DNA from 3 places in the Streptomyces sp. Da 82-17 genome. Region 1 is predicted to be linked to each of the others. Evidence: riboswitches for the same ligand, from Rfam matches in the RefSeq annotation. Region 1 holds a riboswitch; each other region holds the start of a gene.

Region 1 (4,556 bases):
CTGCACGCTGCGGGACTCGCCGACCGGGATCTCCGTGGACGTACCCCCGAAGTGGGCGGACCGGGCGGCCGAGGCGGAGCTCGTCGCCTGCTGGGACGGCCGTTGTCACGGGGGCGGACTGCGCCTGCAGAAGGAGCTCCGGGAGGCCGCGCCCTCGTCCGAACCGCCCGCTCCCTGGCCGGGGTTCGCCGTCGTGGAGGGCCTGCCGGAGGACGGCAGGACGAAGGTGCGCGTGGAGCTCGTGCTCAGGGACGAGGGCGGTGCGACCGTGCTCGACGAACGCACGACCCTCGTACCGAAGCCCACGTACCCCAACGGCCGTGACTGCTCGCCCGGTGGCTGGCAGGGCGCCGTGACCGTGACGAAGAGCGGGAAGCTGACCTCACGCTGAGGCACGACGGGCCATGGGCCCCGGCCGGAACAGCTGGGGCCCATGCGCGAGTTCATCGCCCCGGTCAGTCCGCCATCGGCAGATAGACGCGGTTGCCCGCGGCCGCGAACTCCCGCGACTTGGCGAGCATGCCCGCCTCGATCTCCTCCTCGGACGCGCCCTCCTCGCCGCCGAACTGCTCGTTGATGTTGCGGCTGATCTTCATCGAGCAGAACTTCGGGCCGCACATGGAGCAGAAGTGCGCCGTCTTCGCGGGCTCGGCCGGGAGCGTCTCGTCGTGGAACTCCCGTGCCGTGTCCGGGTCGAGGGCCAGGTTGAACTGGTCCTCCCAGCGGAACTCGAAGCGGGCGTCCGAGAGCGCGTCGTCCCAGTCCTGGGCGCCCGGGTGGCCCTTCGCCAAGTCCGCCGCGTGCGCCGCGATCTTGTACGTGATCACGCCGGTCTTCACGTCGTCCTTGTTCGGCAGGCCCAGGTGCTCCTTGGGCGTGACGTAGCAGAGCATCGCCGTGCCCCACCAGCCGATCATCGCGGCGCCGATACCCGAGGTGATGTGGTCGTACGCCGGGGCGATGTCGGTGGTCAGCGGGCCGAGCGTGTAGAACGGCGCCTCCTCGCAGACTTCCTGCTGGAGGTCGATGTTCTCCTTGATCTTGTGCATCGGGACATGGCCCGGGCCCTCGATCATGGTCTGTACGTCATGCGCCTTGGCGATCTTGTTGAGCTCGCCCAGGGTCTCCAACTCCGCGAACTGCGCACGGTCGTTGGCGTCCGCGATCGACCCGGGCCGCAGCCCGTCGCCGAGCGAGTACGTCACGTCGTACGCGGCGAGGATCTCGCAGAGCTCCTCGAAGTTCTCGTAGAGGAAGCTCTCCTTGTGGTGCGCGAGGCACCAGGCGGCCATGATCGAGCCGCCGCGCGAGACGATGCCGGTCTTGCGGTTGGCGGTCAGCGGGACGAACGGCAGGCGCACGCCGGCGTGCACCGTCATGTAGTCGACGCCCTGCTCGGCCTGCTCGATGACCGTGTCCTTGTAGATCTCCCAGGTCAGCTCCTCGGCCTTGCCGTCGACCTTCTCCAGGGCCTGGTAGAGCGGCACGGTGCCGATGGGCACGGGGGAGTTGCGCAGCACCCACTCGCGGGTGGTGTGGATGTTGCGGCCGGTGGAGAGGTCCATGACCGTGTCGGCGCCCCACCTGGTGGCCCAGGTCATCTTCTCCACCTCCTCCTCGATGGAGGACGTGACCGCGGAGTTCCCGATGTTGGCGTTGACCTTCACCAGGAACTTCTTGCCGATGATCATCGGCTCGATCTCGGGGTGGTTGACGTTGGCCGGGATCACCGCGCGTCCGGCGGCCACCTCGGCGCGTACGACCTCGGGGTCGAGGTTCTCGCGGATCCCGATGAACTCCATCTCGGGCGTGATCTCCCCGCGGCGGGCGTACGCAAGCTGCGTCACCGCCTGACCGTTCCGGCCGCGACGGGGCTGCCGGGGCCGGCCGGGGAAGACCGCGTCGAGGTTGCGCAGGCCGCCGCGCGGCGACGTGTGCTTGATGCCGTCGTCCTCGGGGCGGACCGGGCGGCCCGCGTACTCCTCGGTGTCGCCGCGGGCGACGATCCAGTTCTCCCGCAGCGGCGCGAGCCCGCGGCGGACGTCGGTGTCGGCTGTCGGATCGGTGTACGGGCCTGAAGTGTCGTACAGGGTCACGGACTTGCCGTTGGTGAGGTGCACCTGGCGGACCGGCACGCGCAGGTCGGGGCGTGAGCCCTCGACGTACGCCTTGTGCCAGCCGATGGACTTCCCGGCCTCCGTGCCCTCGGTCGTGCTGGAGGCAGGCGTGCGTGCGTCCGATGTGGTCATGAGACCTACTCCCTACGCCGGCATTACCCGGTAACAGGTTCGGCGGTCGACGCAGCCGTTTCCGTACGTCTCGTACGGAGGTCAGCGCCCTCTCAGCCCGGTGCTCCGAGCTCCCGCGGTGACAATCGTGGGCCCCACGCTAGCGTCCGTACGGCCACGCTGAACAGAGGGCCCCACCCGTTCTTGCGATGATCGGTCGGTGACCACCACGCATCAGCCACCGCAGCCGCCCTCCGAACCGCCGCACGGAAACGGCCACGGAGGGGGCGGGAACGGCGGTTCCAGCGGCCACTCCCACGGCCACTCGCACAGCCACGGTCCCGCCGAGCCCGTCTCGAAACATCTGCGCAAGGTCATCGCCGCCGTGCTGATCCCCTTCGCGACGGCCGTGCTCGTCGGCCTCGCCGTGCTCTGGCCCGGGGGCGCACCGCCGCACGAGCGCAGCGGCGTCGGCTTCGACCGGCAGACCGAGTCGGGCCGGGTGGTCCAGGTCGACGGGGTCGACTGCAAGGACGTCAACGCCTCGCAGGTCCCGCCGACCGGCGATCCGTCGACGCCCGAGGGCCAGGAGGCGCAGCGCTCGCAGACCGGTACGTGCGCGAAGGCGACGATCGAGGTGACCAGCGGCAAGGACAAGGGCCGCACCTTCGTCGAGGTGGTCCAGCCGGACGCGCCGCGGCAGCTGCGCGAGGGCCAGGACGTGGTCGTGGCGTACGCGCCGGGGGCGCCCAAGGAGCTGCAGTACTCGGTGACCGACGTGGACCGCGGCGTTCCGATGTGGATCCTCGCGGCGATCTTCGCGTTCGCCGTGGTCGTGGTCGGGCGGATGCGCGGCTTCATGGCGCTGATCGCGCTCGCGGTGAGCTTCGTACTGCTGACGCTCTTCATCCTGCCGGCGATCCTGCAGGGCTCGAATCCGCTGGTCGTGGCGGTGGTCGGAGCCAGCGCGATCATGCTGATCGCCCTCTACATGTGTCATGGCCTGTCCGCGCGGACCTCGGTGGCGGCGCTCGGCACGCTGGTCTCGCTGCTGCTCATCGGGCTGCTCGGCTCGCTGTTCATCGGCTGGGCCAACCTGACCGGCAACACGGACGACAACACCGGCCTGATCCACGGCCTCTACCCGGACATCGACATGAGCGGCCTGCTCCTCGCGGGCGTCATCATCGGTTCCCTCGGTGTGCTCGACGACGTGACGGTCACGCAGACCTCCGCGGTCTGGGAGCTGCACCACGCCGACCCGACGATGACCGCCCGGCAGCTGTACCGCGCGGGCATCCGCATCGGCCGCGACCACATCGCGTCGGTCGTCAACACCCTGGTCCTCGCGTACGCGGGTGCCGCGCTGCCGTTGCTGCTGCTGTTCTCGATCGCGCAGAGCAGTGTGGGCACGGTGGCCAACAGCGAGTTGGTGGCCGAGGAGATCGTGCGCACGCTGATCGGTTCCATCGGCCTGGTCGCCTCGGTGCCGGTGACGACGGCGCTCGCCGCACTGCTCGTCTCGGCCGACAAGCCGGGCGCGACGCCGTCGGCCGGAGCGTCGGGCGGACCTGGAAGCGGCTCGGCAGGCGGGGCGCCTTCGGGCCGCGCGGCCTCCCGCGGCGGCGGTCGGGGACGCAGGCGCAAGCGCTGACGGGCACGCAACGGGCACGCAAGGGGCACGCGGCAGGACCGGCCGCGGGGCAGGGGCGCGGGGGGGGCATCGGCCACCCGCCGGGCCGGGATACGACAGCGGCTGCGCCGAAGCGTTTCAGCGCAGCCGTGCGAAGGATCCGGAAGGAGGTGCTCAGCCCGTCCTGTGCTCCTCCGCCAGGATGCGGCCCAGCGCTTCGTCGAGGTTGGCCTCGAAGTCGGCGAGCGTGCGCTCCTGGCCGAGCGGGACCAGCTTGTCCGTACGGTCCAGGAACGCGAGGAGCGGGGCGATGCCGGCGCGGAACAGGGCCTGGTCGCCGCCGACCTGAAGGCGGATCAAGGCGTCGGTGAGCGGCTCGGGGCCCTCGGGCGCGATGTGCACGTCGCCGTCGCCGCAGGGTCCCTCGACGCCGTCCACGAGGAGTTCACGGCTGAACGCCCAGGTCACCGGGGCGTCGCCGGGCAGGTGGAAGGTGAACCGCACGGCGAAGGGGTCGCGGGTCTCGTACCGGAGCTCCACCGGGATGCGGAACGAGAGCTCCTCGGACACGAGAAAGCTCATCATGACCTCTGCCTGGACGGACTCGCGCATCGCCTACCCCGTTGCTGTGCCGTTGAGTTGAACCGGATTCATCTTCCCGACCCTGAGGGCATCTTGCTCAACGTACTGAAGAG
Region 2 (4,556 bases), on a different contig from region 1:
GCGACGAGATGTTGCAGGAGCCCATGGCCAGTCCCACACCTCAGGTTCCGCAGCCGTCCCGGAAGAAGCGTGCGGGCCGCGATCTGCGGGCGGCCATAGGGGTCGGTGTCGGACTCGGCGCGGTCATCGTGGCGTCGCTGTTCGTCGTCAAGGCCGTGTTCGTCGCGGTGATAGCGGTCGCCGTGGTGGTCGGCCTGTGGGAGCTGACGACGCGTCTGCAGGAGCGCAAGGACATCAAGGCGCCGCTCGTGCCGCTCGCGGTGGGCGGCGCGGCGATGGTCGTCGCCGGGTACGTGCGCGGCGCCGAGGGTGCCTGGGTGGCGATGGCGCTGACCGCGCTCGCCGTCCTGGTGTGGCGGATGACGGAACCGCCCGAGGGCTATCTGCGGGACGTCACGGCCGGGGTGTTCGCCGCGTTCTACGTGCCGTTCCTCGCCACGTTCGTGTCGATGATGCTGACCGCGGACGACGGTGCGGAGCGGGTGCTCACGTTCCTGCTCCTCACGGTCGTCAGCGACACCGGGGCGTACGCGGTGGGCTGGCGGTTCGGCAAGCACAAGCTGGCGCCGCGCATCAGCCCCGGCAAGACCCGGGAGGGCCTGCTCGGCGCGGTGTCCTTCGCGATGGCGGCGGGCGCGCTGTGCATGGAGTTCCTGATCGACGGGGGCACCTGGTGGCAGGGCCTGCTGCTCGGCCTCGCGGTCGCGGCGAGCGCGACGCTCGGCGACCTCGGCGAGTCGATGATCAAGCGGGACCTCGGCATCAAGGACATGGGCACGCTGCTCCCGGGCCACGGCGGGATCATGGACCGCCTCGACTCCCTGCTGCCGACGGCGCCTGTCGTCTGGCTGCTCCTGGTGCTGTTCGTGGGTACGTGAAGTACCCGCGCTTCCTGCGCTGACCTGCTGTTTCTTCGGTGGCGGGCTCGTTGTCCACAGGGCGGCGGGCCCGCTGTCGTATGTCTGCGACACTGGTAGAGCCATGCCTAAGCCCGGAGAACTCACTTTTGTCGCGCCCCGCGGAGCCAAGAAGCCCCCGCGGCACCTCGCCGATCTCTCGCCCGCCGAGCGCAAGGAAGCGGTGGCCGCGATCGGCGAGAAGCCGTTCCGCGCCAAACAGCTGTCCCAGCACTACTTCGCGCGGTACGCGCACGACCCCGAGCAGTGGACGGACATTCCCGCCGCCGCTCGCGGCAAGCTGCAGGAAGCGCTGCTGCCCGAGCTGATGTCGGTCGTGCGGCACATCAGCTGTGACGACGACACCACCCGCAAGACGCTGTGGAAGCTGCACGACGGGACGCTCGTCGAGTCCGTCCTGATGCGGTACCCGGACCGGGTCACCATGTGCATCTCCTCGCAGGCCGGCTGCGGCATGAACTGCCCGTTCTGCGCGACCGGCCAGGCCGGGCTCGACCGGAACCTGTCCACCGCCGAGATCGTCCACCAGATCGTGGACGGCATGCGCGCGCTGCGCGACGGTGAGGTCCCCGGCGGTCCCGCGCGGCTGTCCAACATCGTGTTCATGGGCATGGGCGAGCCGCTCGCCAACTACAACCGCGTGGTCGGCGCCATCCGCCGCCTCACCGACCCGGAGCCGGACGGCCTCGGCATCTCGCAGCGCGGCATCACCGTGTCCACGGTCGGCCTGGTGCCCGCGATGCTGCGGTTCGCCGACGAGGGCTTCAAGTGCCGCCTTGCGGTCTCGCTGCACGCCCCGGATGACGAGCTGCGCGACACCCTCGTGCCGGTCAACACCCGCTGGAAGGTCCGCGAAGTCCTCGACGCCGCCTGGGAGTACGCGGACAAGTCGGGCCGCCGCATCTCCATCGAGTACGCGCTGATCCGGGACATCAACGACCAGGCGTGGCGCGGGGACCGGCTCGGCCGGCTCCTCAAGGGCAAGCGGGTGCACGTCAACCTGATCCCGCTGAACCCGACGCCCGGCTCGAAGTGGACGGCCTCGCGGCCCGAGGACGAGAAGGCGTTCGTCGAGGCCATCGCGGCGCACGGCGTGCCGGTCACCATCCGGGACACCCGCGGCCAGGAGATCGACGGGGCCTGCGGGCAGCTCGCCGCCTCCGAGCGCTGAGCCGCCCGACCGTCGGCCGGCCACGCGTGCCGAGCCCTCCGCGGAGGAGCCCGGCACGCGTGCAGTACCGTGCATTCGTACAAATGAATTCCGACAGGGGAGCGCCGTCAGGGCGCTGAGAGTGCGGCAGTGCCGCAGACCCTCGGACCTGATCCGGGTCATACCGGCGTAGGGAGTCAGCACCAGTCATGAACATCAGTCTTCGGCGTGCCTGCACGATCGTGCTCTGCGGGGCGCTCGGCGTCAGCACCCTCGCCGCCTGCGGCGGCGACAACGGATCCGAGGCTTCCGGTGAAGGCGGCGGCAAGACCGTCACGCTCGTCACCCACTCGTCCTTCAACGTCTCGCCCGACGTCCTGAAGTCCTTCGAGAAGCAGTCCGGGTACAAGGTCAAGATCCTCAAGGGCGGCGACGCCGGCGAGGTCGTCAACAAGGCCGTCCTCTCCAAGGGCAACCCGCAGGGCGACGTCCTCTTCGGCGTCGACAACACCCTGCTGTCCCGCGCCGTCGACAACGGCCTGTTCACGCCGTACGAGGCGAAGGGCCTGGACCAGGTTCTGCCCGAGTACCGGGTGGACGAGAAGCACCACGTCACGCCCGTCGACAGCGGCGACATCTGCGTGAACTACGACAAGAAGTACTTCGCGGACAAGAAGCTGGCCCCGCCGAAGACCCTCGACGACCTGGTCAAGCCCGCGTACAAGAACCTCCTCGTCACCGAGAACGCCGCCACCTCCTCGCCCGGCCTCGGCTTCCTCCTCGGCACCGCCGCCGAGTACGGGGACAAGGGCTGGCAGGACTACTGGAAGAAGCTGAAGGCCAACGGCGTCAAGGTCGTCGACGGCTGGGAGCAGGCGTACAACGAGGAGTTCTCCGGCTCCGCGGGCGGCAAGAAGGCCAAGGCGGACCGGCCGCTGGTGGTGTCGTACGCGTCCAGCCCGCCCGTCGAGGTGCTGTACGCGAAGCCGCAGCCGAAGGAGGCGCCGACCGGCGTGGCCACCGGCACCTGCTTCCGGCAGACCGAGTTCGCCGGACTGCTCGACGGCGCGAAGAACGAGAAGGGCGGAAAGGCCCTCCTGGACTTCCTGATCACCAAGGAGTTCCAGGACGACATGCCGCTGCAGATGTTCGTGAACCCGGTCCGTGAGGGCGCCCAACTCCCGAAGCTGTTCACGGAGTTCGGAGTCGAGGTCGAGGACCCGAAGACCATGGACCCGAAGAAGATCACGGAGAACCGTGAGGACTGGGTCAAGTCGTGGCAGTCGCTGGTCCTGAAGTAACCACGGGGGCCCGCCCCCGGAGGGACGTCCGCGGGAGCGCGGTGCGGCTCGGCCTGATGGTCCTGCCCGTCGCGTTCTTCGCGGTGTTCTTCGCCTACCCGGTCGCCGCGATCGTCGCGCGCGGCCTCAAGGACAGCAGGGCGGGCGGCAGTTGGCAGCTCGGGCGGCTCGGGGACGTCCTCGCCGACCCGGACATCCAGCACGTCCTGTGGTTCACCACCTGGCAGGCCCTGGCCTCCACCGGGCTCACCCTGCTGATCGCGCTGCCCGGCGCGTATGTCTTCGCGCGCTTCGACTTCCCCGGCAAGCAGCTCCTGCGGGCGGTCGTGACCGTGCCGTTCGTGCTGCCCACCGTCGTCGTCGGCACCGCGTTCCTGGCGCTGCTCGGGCGCGGCGGCGTCCTCGACGAGCTGTGGGGCGTGCGGCTCGACACCACGGTGTGGGCGATCCTCCTCGCGCATGTCTTCTTCAACTACGCCGTCGTCGTCCGCACCGTCGGCGGTCTCTGGGCGCAGCTCGACCCGCGGCAGGAGGAGGCCGCGCGGATGCTCGGCGCCTCCCGGCTCGCGGCCTGGCGCCGGGTGACGCTGCCCGCGCTCGGTCCGGCCGTCGCCGCCGCCGCGCTGATGGTGTTCCTGTTCACGTTCACGTCGTTCGGCGTCGTGCAGATCCTCGGCGGGCCCGGCTTCGCCACCCTCGAAGTGGAGATCTACCGGCAGACCGCGCAGCTCCTCGCCCTCGACACCGCCGCCGTCCTCACCCTCGTCCAGTTCGCCGCCGTCGGCGCGGTCCTCGCCGTGCACGCCTGGACGGTCCGGCGCCGCGAGAGCGCCCTCCGGCTCGTCGACGCCGCGCAGACCTCCCGCCGCCCGCAGGGCCCCGCCCAATGGGCGCTGCTCGGCGGGGTGTTGGCGACGGTGCTGCTGCTCGTCCTCGTCCCGCTCGCCGTCCTCGTCGAACGCTCCCTCCACCCCTCCGACGGCTACGGCTTCGACTACTTCCGTGAACTCGGCTCCACCGACGGCGGCGCCTTCCTCGTCCCGCCCGTCGAGGCCGTCGCGAACTCCCTGCAGTACGCGCTCGCCGCCACCGCGATCGCCCTGGTCGTCGGAGGTCTCGCCGCCGCCGCGCTCACCAGGAAGGCCGGACGGCTCGTACGGGGCTTCGACGCGCTGCTGATGCTGCCGC
Region 3 (4,556 bases), on a different contig from region 1:
GGTTTCCCGGTTGGGGTGATGCATCCGGTTTCCCGGTTCAGGTGGTGCCTCCGGTCGCCCGGAGGGACCAGGTGTCGCCTCCGGTTGCCCGGAGGCATCAGGTGGTGCCTCCGGTCGCCCGGATCAGACCGCGAGCGCCTGGGCGCGGCGCTTCACTTCCGTGCCGCGATTCTCGCTCAGGGCCTGCGCCGGGGTGCCCGGCAGGGATTCGTCGGGGGTGAAGAGCCACTCCAGCATCTCTTCGTCGTTGAAGCCGTCGTCCCGAAGGAGCGTCAGGGTGCCGCTGAGGCCCTTGACGACCTTGTCCCCGTCGATGAAGGCGGCGGGGACGTGCAGTGCCCTGTTCTCGCCGCGGCGCACGGCGATCAGCTGGCCTTCCTTGACGAGCTGCCGGACGCGCGTCACCTCGACGCCGAGCATCTCGGCGATCTCGGGGAGGTTGAGCCAGGCAGGGACGAGAGCATCGATTTTTGCGTCAATCTCGGTCACAGGGACAAGCGTGCCATCCCGGACTGACAGTCGGTACCCGGCGCCCCCGATACGGCCCCCGCAAGCCGCCCGACCAGGCGCGATCTTCCCCGCCCCGGGTCGCCCGGCCCTCCGTCGGGCACCGCCGGAACGCCGTCGGCCGCCTCCGCCCGTCTCGTCTCAGGCCTTCGCCGACTTGAGCGGAACGGCCGGGTCCGCCACGCGTTCCGGGTCGAGCCGCACCCCGGACTCGATCAGCTTCCGGCCCTGCGCCAGGTCCCGTGGCCGGCCGACGGCGAGCAGCCCGACCAGCGCGCCGCCCCGCAGCCAGCACACCGACCAGGCCGGGCTCTGCGGATTCCCGCGCCACACCGTGCTGTCGGCCCCGCCATGATCCCCCGCGTACTGCACGAAGCGGCCGAACTGCTCGGACCAGAAGTAGGGCACCGGGTCGTACGCGGCCGTCTCGCCGCCGATGATGTGCGCCGCGACCGTGCGCGGGCCCTGCAGGGCGTTGTCCCAGTGGTGCACGAGCAGCCTGCGGCCGTAGCGGGCCGAGGGGAAGGAGGCGCAGTCGCCGACCGCGTACACGTCGGGGACCGAGGTGCGCAGGGAGGCGTCGGCGACCACCGCGCCGTCGGGGCCGATCTCGACGCCGGAGCCGGCCAGCCAGGCGGTGGCGGGGCGGGCGCCGATGCCGACGACGACGGCGTCCGCGGGGATCCGGCTGCCGTCGTCGAGGACGACCGCGCCGGGCTCGACGCTCTGCACGCGCGCGTGCGTACGGAGTTCGGCGCCCGCGTCGGCGTACCACTGCGCCATGGGGGCGGCGACCTCGGCGGGCAGGGCGCCGGCGAGCGGACCCTCGCTCGCCTCGACGACGGTGACCGCGCAGCCCGCGTCCCGGGCGGCGGTGGCGAACTCGGCGCCGATCCAACCCGCGCCGACGACCACCACGGAGTGCCGCTCGGCGAGGACCGGGCGGAGCCGTTCCGCGTCGTCGAGGGTGCGCAGCAGGTGCACTCCGGGCACGCCTGCCGCACCGGGCAGCTGAACGGGCTCGGCGCCGGTGGCGACGACGAGGGTGTCGTACGGGATCGGGCCCCGCGCGGCGTCCAGTTCGTGGTCGGCGGGGCGCAGGCCGGTGATCTCCTCGCCGAGCCTGAGCTCGACGCCGAGCGCCTCGAAGTCGACGTCGAAGGCCGAGCCCTCGGCCTTGCCGAGCAGCACCGCCTTGGACAGCGGCGGGCGGTCGTACGGCTGGTGGGGTTCGGCGCCGATCAGCGTGACGGCTCCGGTGAAGCCCTGCTCGCGCAGGGCCACTGCGGTCTGCACACCGGCCATGCCCGCGCCGACGATCACGACGCGGTGCTGTGCCTCGGGGCGCTCGCCCTGCTGCGGTTCGCTCTGCCTCTGCTGCTCGGTCACCCGATCACCTTAAACAACTGACGATCCGTCAGGGGCCGCTCGGGACAAGCTCGCGACGTGACCTGCTGCACACCGGGCCCGCTCCGCCTGCACACCGGCGCCCGCCCCGCGCGTGCAACCGATCCGGCTCCGCGCGTGTGCCCGATCCGCCTCCGCCCCGGTGCCGGATCCACCTCTGCCCGGGTGCCGGGTCCGGCTCCGCGCGTGTGCCCGATCCGCCTCCGCGCGTGCCGTCGGCCCGTCGGCGCCCTTCAGCCGGGTGTGGGCCGCGAGCTAGGGTGGCGGACGTAGACCACTCGCGGGAGCCCGGACGCACCGGGCTGAGAGGGAGGCTCAGCGCCTCCGACCGTACGAACCTGATCCGGGTCATGCCGGCGAAGGGAGGGGCTGGAAGCCCATGCATCCACGCAGTGTGCGACCACGCACGCCCACGTCCGATGTGCTCGTCCTCGGCGGCGGCGTCATCGGCCTGGTCACAGCCTGGCGGGCGGCGCAGCGGGGGCTGCGCACCGCCGTCGTCGACCCCGAGCCCGGCGGCGGCGCCGCGCAGGTCGCCGCGGGCATGCTCGCCGCCGTCACCGAACTCCACTACGGCGAGCAGACCCTGCTCGCCCTCAACCTCGCCTCCGCCGCCCGCTACCCGGACTTCGCCGCCGAGCTGCGCGAGGCCAGCGGCAAGGAACTCGGCTACCGCGCGTGCGGCACCCTCGCCGTCGCCCTCGACGCCGACGACCGGGCGCACCTGCGCGAACTGCACGCCCTGCAGCGGCAGTCGGGGCTGGACTCCGAGTGGCTCTCGGGGCGCGAGTGCCGCCGCCTGGAGCCGATGCTCGCGCCGGGCGTGCGCGGGGGCCTGCGGGTCGACGGCGACCACCAGATCGACCCGCGCCGCCTGGCCGCCGCCCTGGTCACGGCGTGCGAGCGGGCCGGCGTGACGTTCCACCGGCAGTGGGCGCAGCGGCTGACCGTGGCCGGGGAGCGGGCGCGCGGCGCCGTACTCGCCGACGGCACCGCCCTGGAGGCCGACCAGGTGGTGCTCGCGGCGGGCAGCCTCAGCGGGCGGCTCGACGGCGTGCCTCCGGAGGTCGTGCCGCCGGTGCGCCCGGTCAAGGGCCAGGTGCTGCGGCTGACCGTGCCGAAGGCGTACGCCCCGTTCCTGAGCCGGACGGTGCGCGCGGTGGTCCGCGGCGGCGCGGTGTACCTCGTGCCGCGGGTCGACGGCGAGCTGGTCGTCGGCGCCACCACCGAGGACCTCGGCTGGGACACCACGGTCACGGCGGGCGGGGTGTACGAACTGCTGCGGGACGCGCACGAGCTGGTGCCCGGCATCACCGAGCTGCCGCTCACCGAGACCCGCGCGGGCCTGCGCCCCGGCTCCCCCGACAACGCCCCGCTGCTCGGCCCGACCGAGCTGCCCGGCCTGCACCTGGCCACCGGCCACTACCGCAACGGCGTGCTGCTCACCCCGATCACCGGCGACGCCCTGGCGCACGCCCTGACGACCGGCGAACTCCCCGAAGCCGTACGCCCGTTCACGCCGAAGCGCTTCGGCGCCCGTGAGGAGCTGACCGTATGAGCACCGCGACGAACACGACGAGAGTGTCGGTGAACGGCGAGTTCCGTTCCGTTCCGCCCGGGACCACTCTCGACGCCCTGGTGGCGACCGTCAGCTCCGCGCCCTCCGGGGTGGCCGCCGCCGTCAACGAAACCGTCGTCCCGCGCGGTGACTGGTCGCGCACCGCACTGGCCGAAGGGGATCGCGTCGAGATCCTCACCGCCGTCCAAGGAGGCTGAACCATGGCAGACGACCCCCTGGTCATCGGCGGTACGAGCTACACCTCGCGGCTCATCATGGGCACCGGAGGGGCGCCGAGCCTGGACGTCCTGGAGCGGTCCCTCGTGGCGTCCGGGACGGAGCTGACGACGGTCGCGATGCGCCGCGTCGACCCGAACGTGAAGGGCTCCGTGCTGTCCGTCCTGGACCGGCTCGGCATCCAGGTGCTGCCCAACACGGCGGGCTGTTTCACCGCCGGGGAGGCCGTGCTGACCGCGCGCCTGGCCCGGGAGGCGCTCGGCACGGACCTGGTCAAGCTGGAGGTCATCGCGGACGAGCGGACCCTGCTGCCCGACCCGATCGAGACCCTGGAGGCAGCCGAGACCCTGGTCGACGACGGCTTCACGGTGCTGCCGTACACGAACGACGACCCGGTGCTCGCGCGGAAGCTGCAGGACGTGGGGTGCGCGGCGATCATGCCGCTCGGCTCCCCCATCGGCTCGGGCCTAGGCATCCGCAACCCGCACAACTTCCAGCTGATCGTGGAGCACGCGCGCGTGCCGGTGATCCTGGACGCGGGGGCGGGCACGGCGTCGGACGCGGCGCTCGCGATGGAGCTGGGCTGCTCGGCGGTGATGCTGGCCTCGGCCGTCACGCGGGCGCAGGAGCCGGTGCTGATGGCCGAGGGCATGCGGCACGCGGTGGAGGCGGGCCGGCTCGCGTACCGCGCGGGGCGGATTCCGCGTCGGCACTTCGCCGAGGCGTCGTCACCGACGGAGGGAATGGCCCGGCTCGACCCAGAACGTCCCGCTTTCTGACCGCCGGCGAGGTCCGGGCACCGAACGACCGGCATCGAACGACCGGCACCGAACGACCGGCTCCGCCC

Evidence for each region. Region 1 has a riboswitch for thiamine pyrophosphate ahead of thiC (phosphomethylpyrimidine synthase ThiC). Riboswitches for the same ligand answer to the same signal wherever they lie in the genome.
Region 2: it holds a riboswitch for thiamine pyrophosphate, as region 1 does, so the genes downstream of both, ACIDOF_RS33840 (thiamine ABC transporter substrate binding subunit) here and thiC (phosphomethylpyrimidine synthase ThiC) in region 1, are expected to answer to the same signal.
Region 3: it holds a riboswitch for thiamine pyrophosphate, as region 1 does, so the genes downstream of both, thiO (glycine oxidase ThiO) here and thiC (phosphomethylpyrimidine synthase ThiC) in region 1, are expected to answer to the same signal.

Annotation. Positions count from the first base shown of each region.
Region 1 covers NZ_JBJURH010000006.1:207,287-211,842, reverse strand. Annotated here, with positions in the region: gene ACIDOF_RS12725 (hypothetical protein) at 1-391, shown strand, start outside; gene thiC (phosphomethylpyrimidine synthase ThiC) at 456-2,249, opposite strand; TPP riboswitch at 2,242-2,376, opposite strand; gene ACIDOF_RS12715 (YibE/F family protein) at 2,449-3,882, shown strand; gene ACIDOF_RS12710 (SsgA family sporulation/cell division regulator) at 4,036-4,473, opposite strand.
Region 2 covers NZ_JBJURH010000028.1:95,649-100,204, reverse strand. Annotated here, with positions in the region: gene ACIDOF_RS33850 (phosphatidate cytidylyltransferase) at 1-878, shown strand, start outside; gene rlmN (23S rRNA (adenine(2503)-C(2))-methyltransferase RlmN) at 982-2,088, shown strand; TPP riboswitch at 2,174-2,280, shown strand; gene ACIDOF_RS33840 (thiamine ABC transporter substrate binding subunit) at 2,277-3,368, shown strand; gene ACIDOF_RS33835 (ABC transporter permease) at 3,410-4,556, shown strand, end outside.
Region 3 covers NZ_JBJURH010000002.1:367,332-371,887, forward strand. Annotated here, with positions in the region: gene ACIDOF_RS04600 (Rv2175c family DNA-binding protein) at 124-489, opposite strand; gene ACIDOF_RS04605 (NAD(P)/FAD-dependent oxidoreductase) at 649-1,812, opposite strand; TPP riboswitch at 2,185-2,296, shown strand; gene thiO (glycine oxidase ThiO) at 2,294-3,472, shown strand; gene thiS (sulfur carrier protein ThiS) at 3,469-3,690, shown strand; gene ACIDOF_RS04620 (thiazole synthase) at 3,694-4,488, shown strand.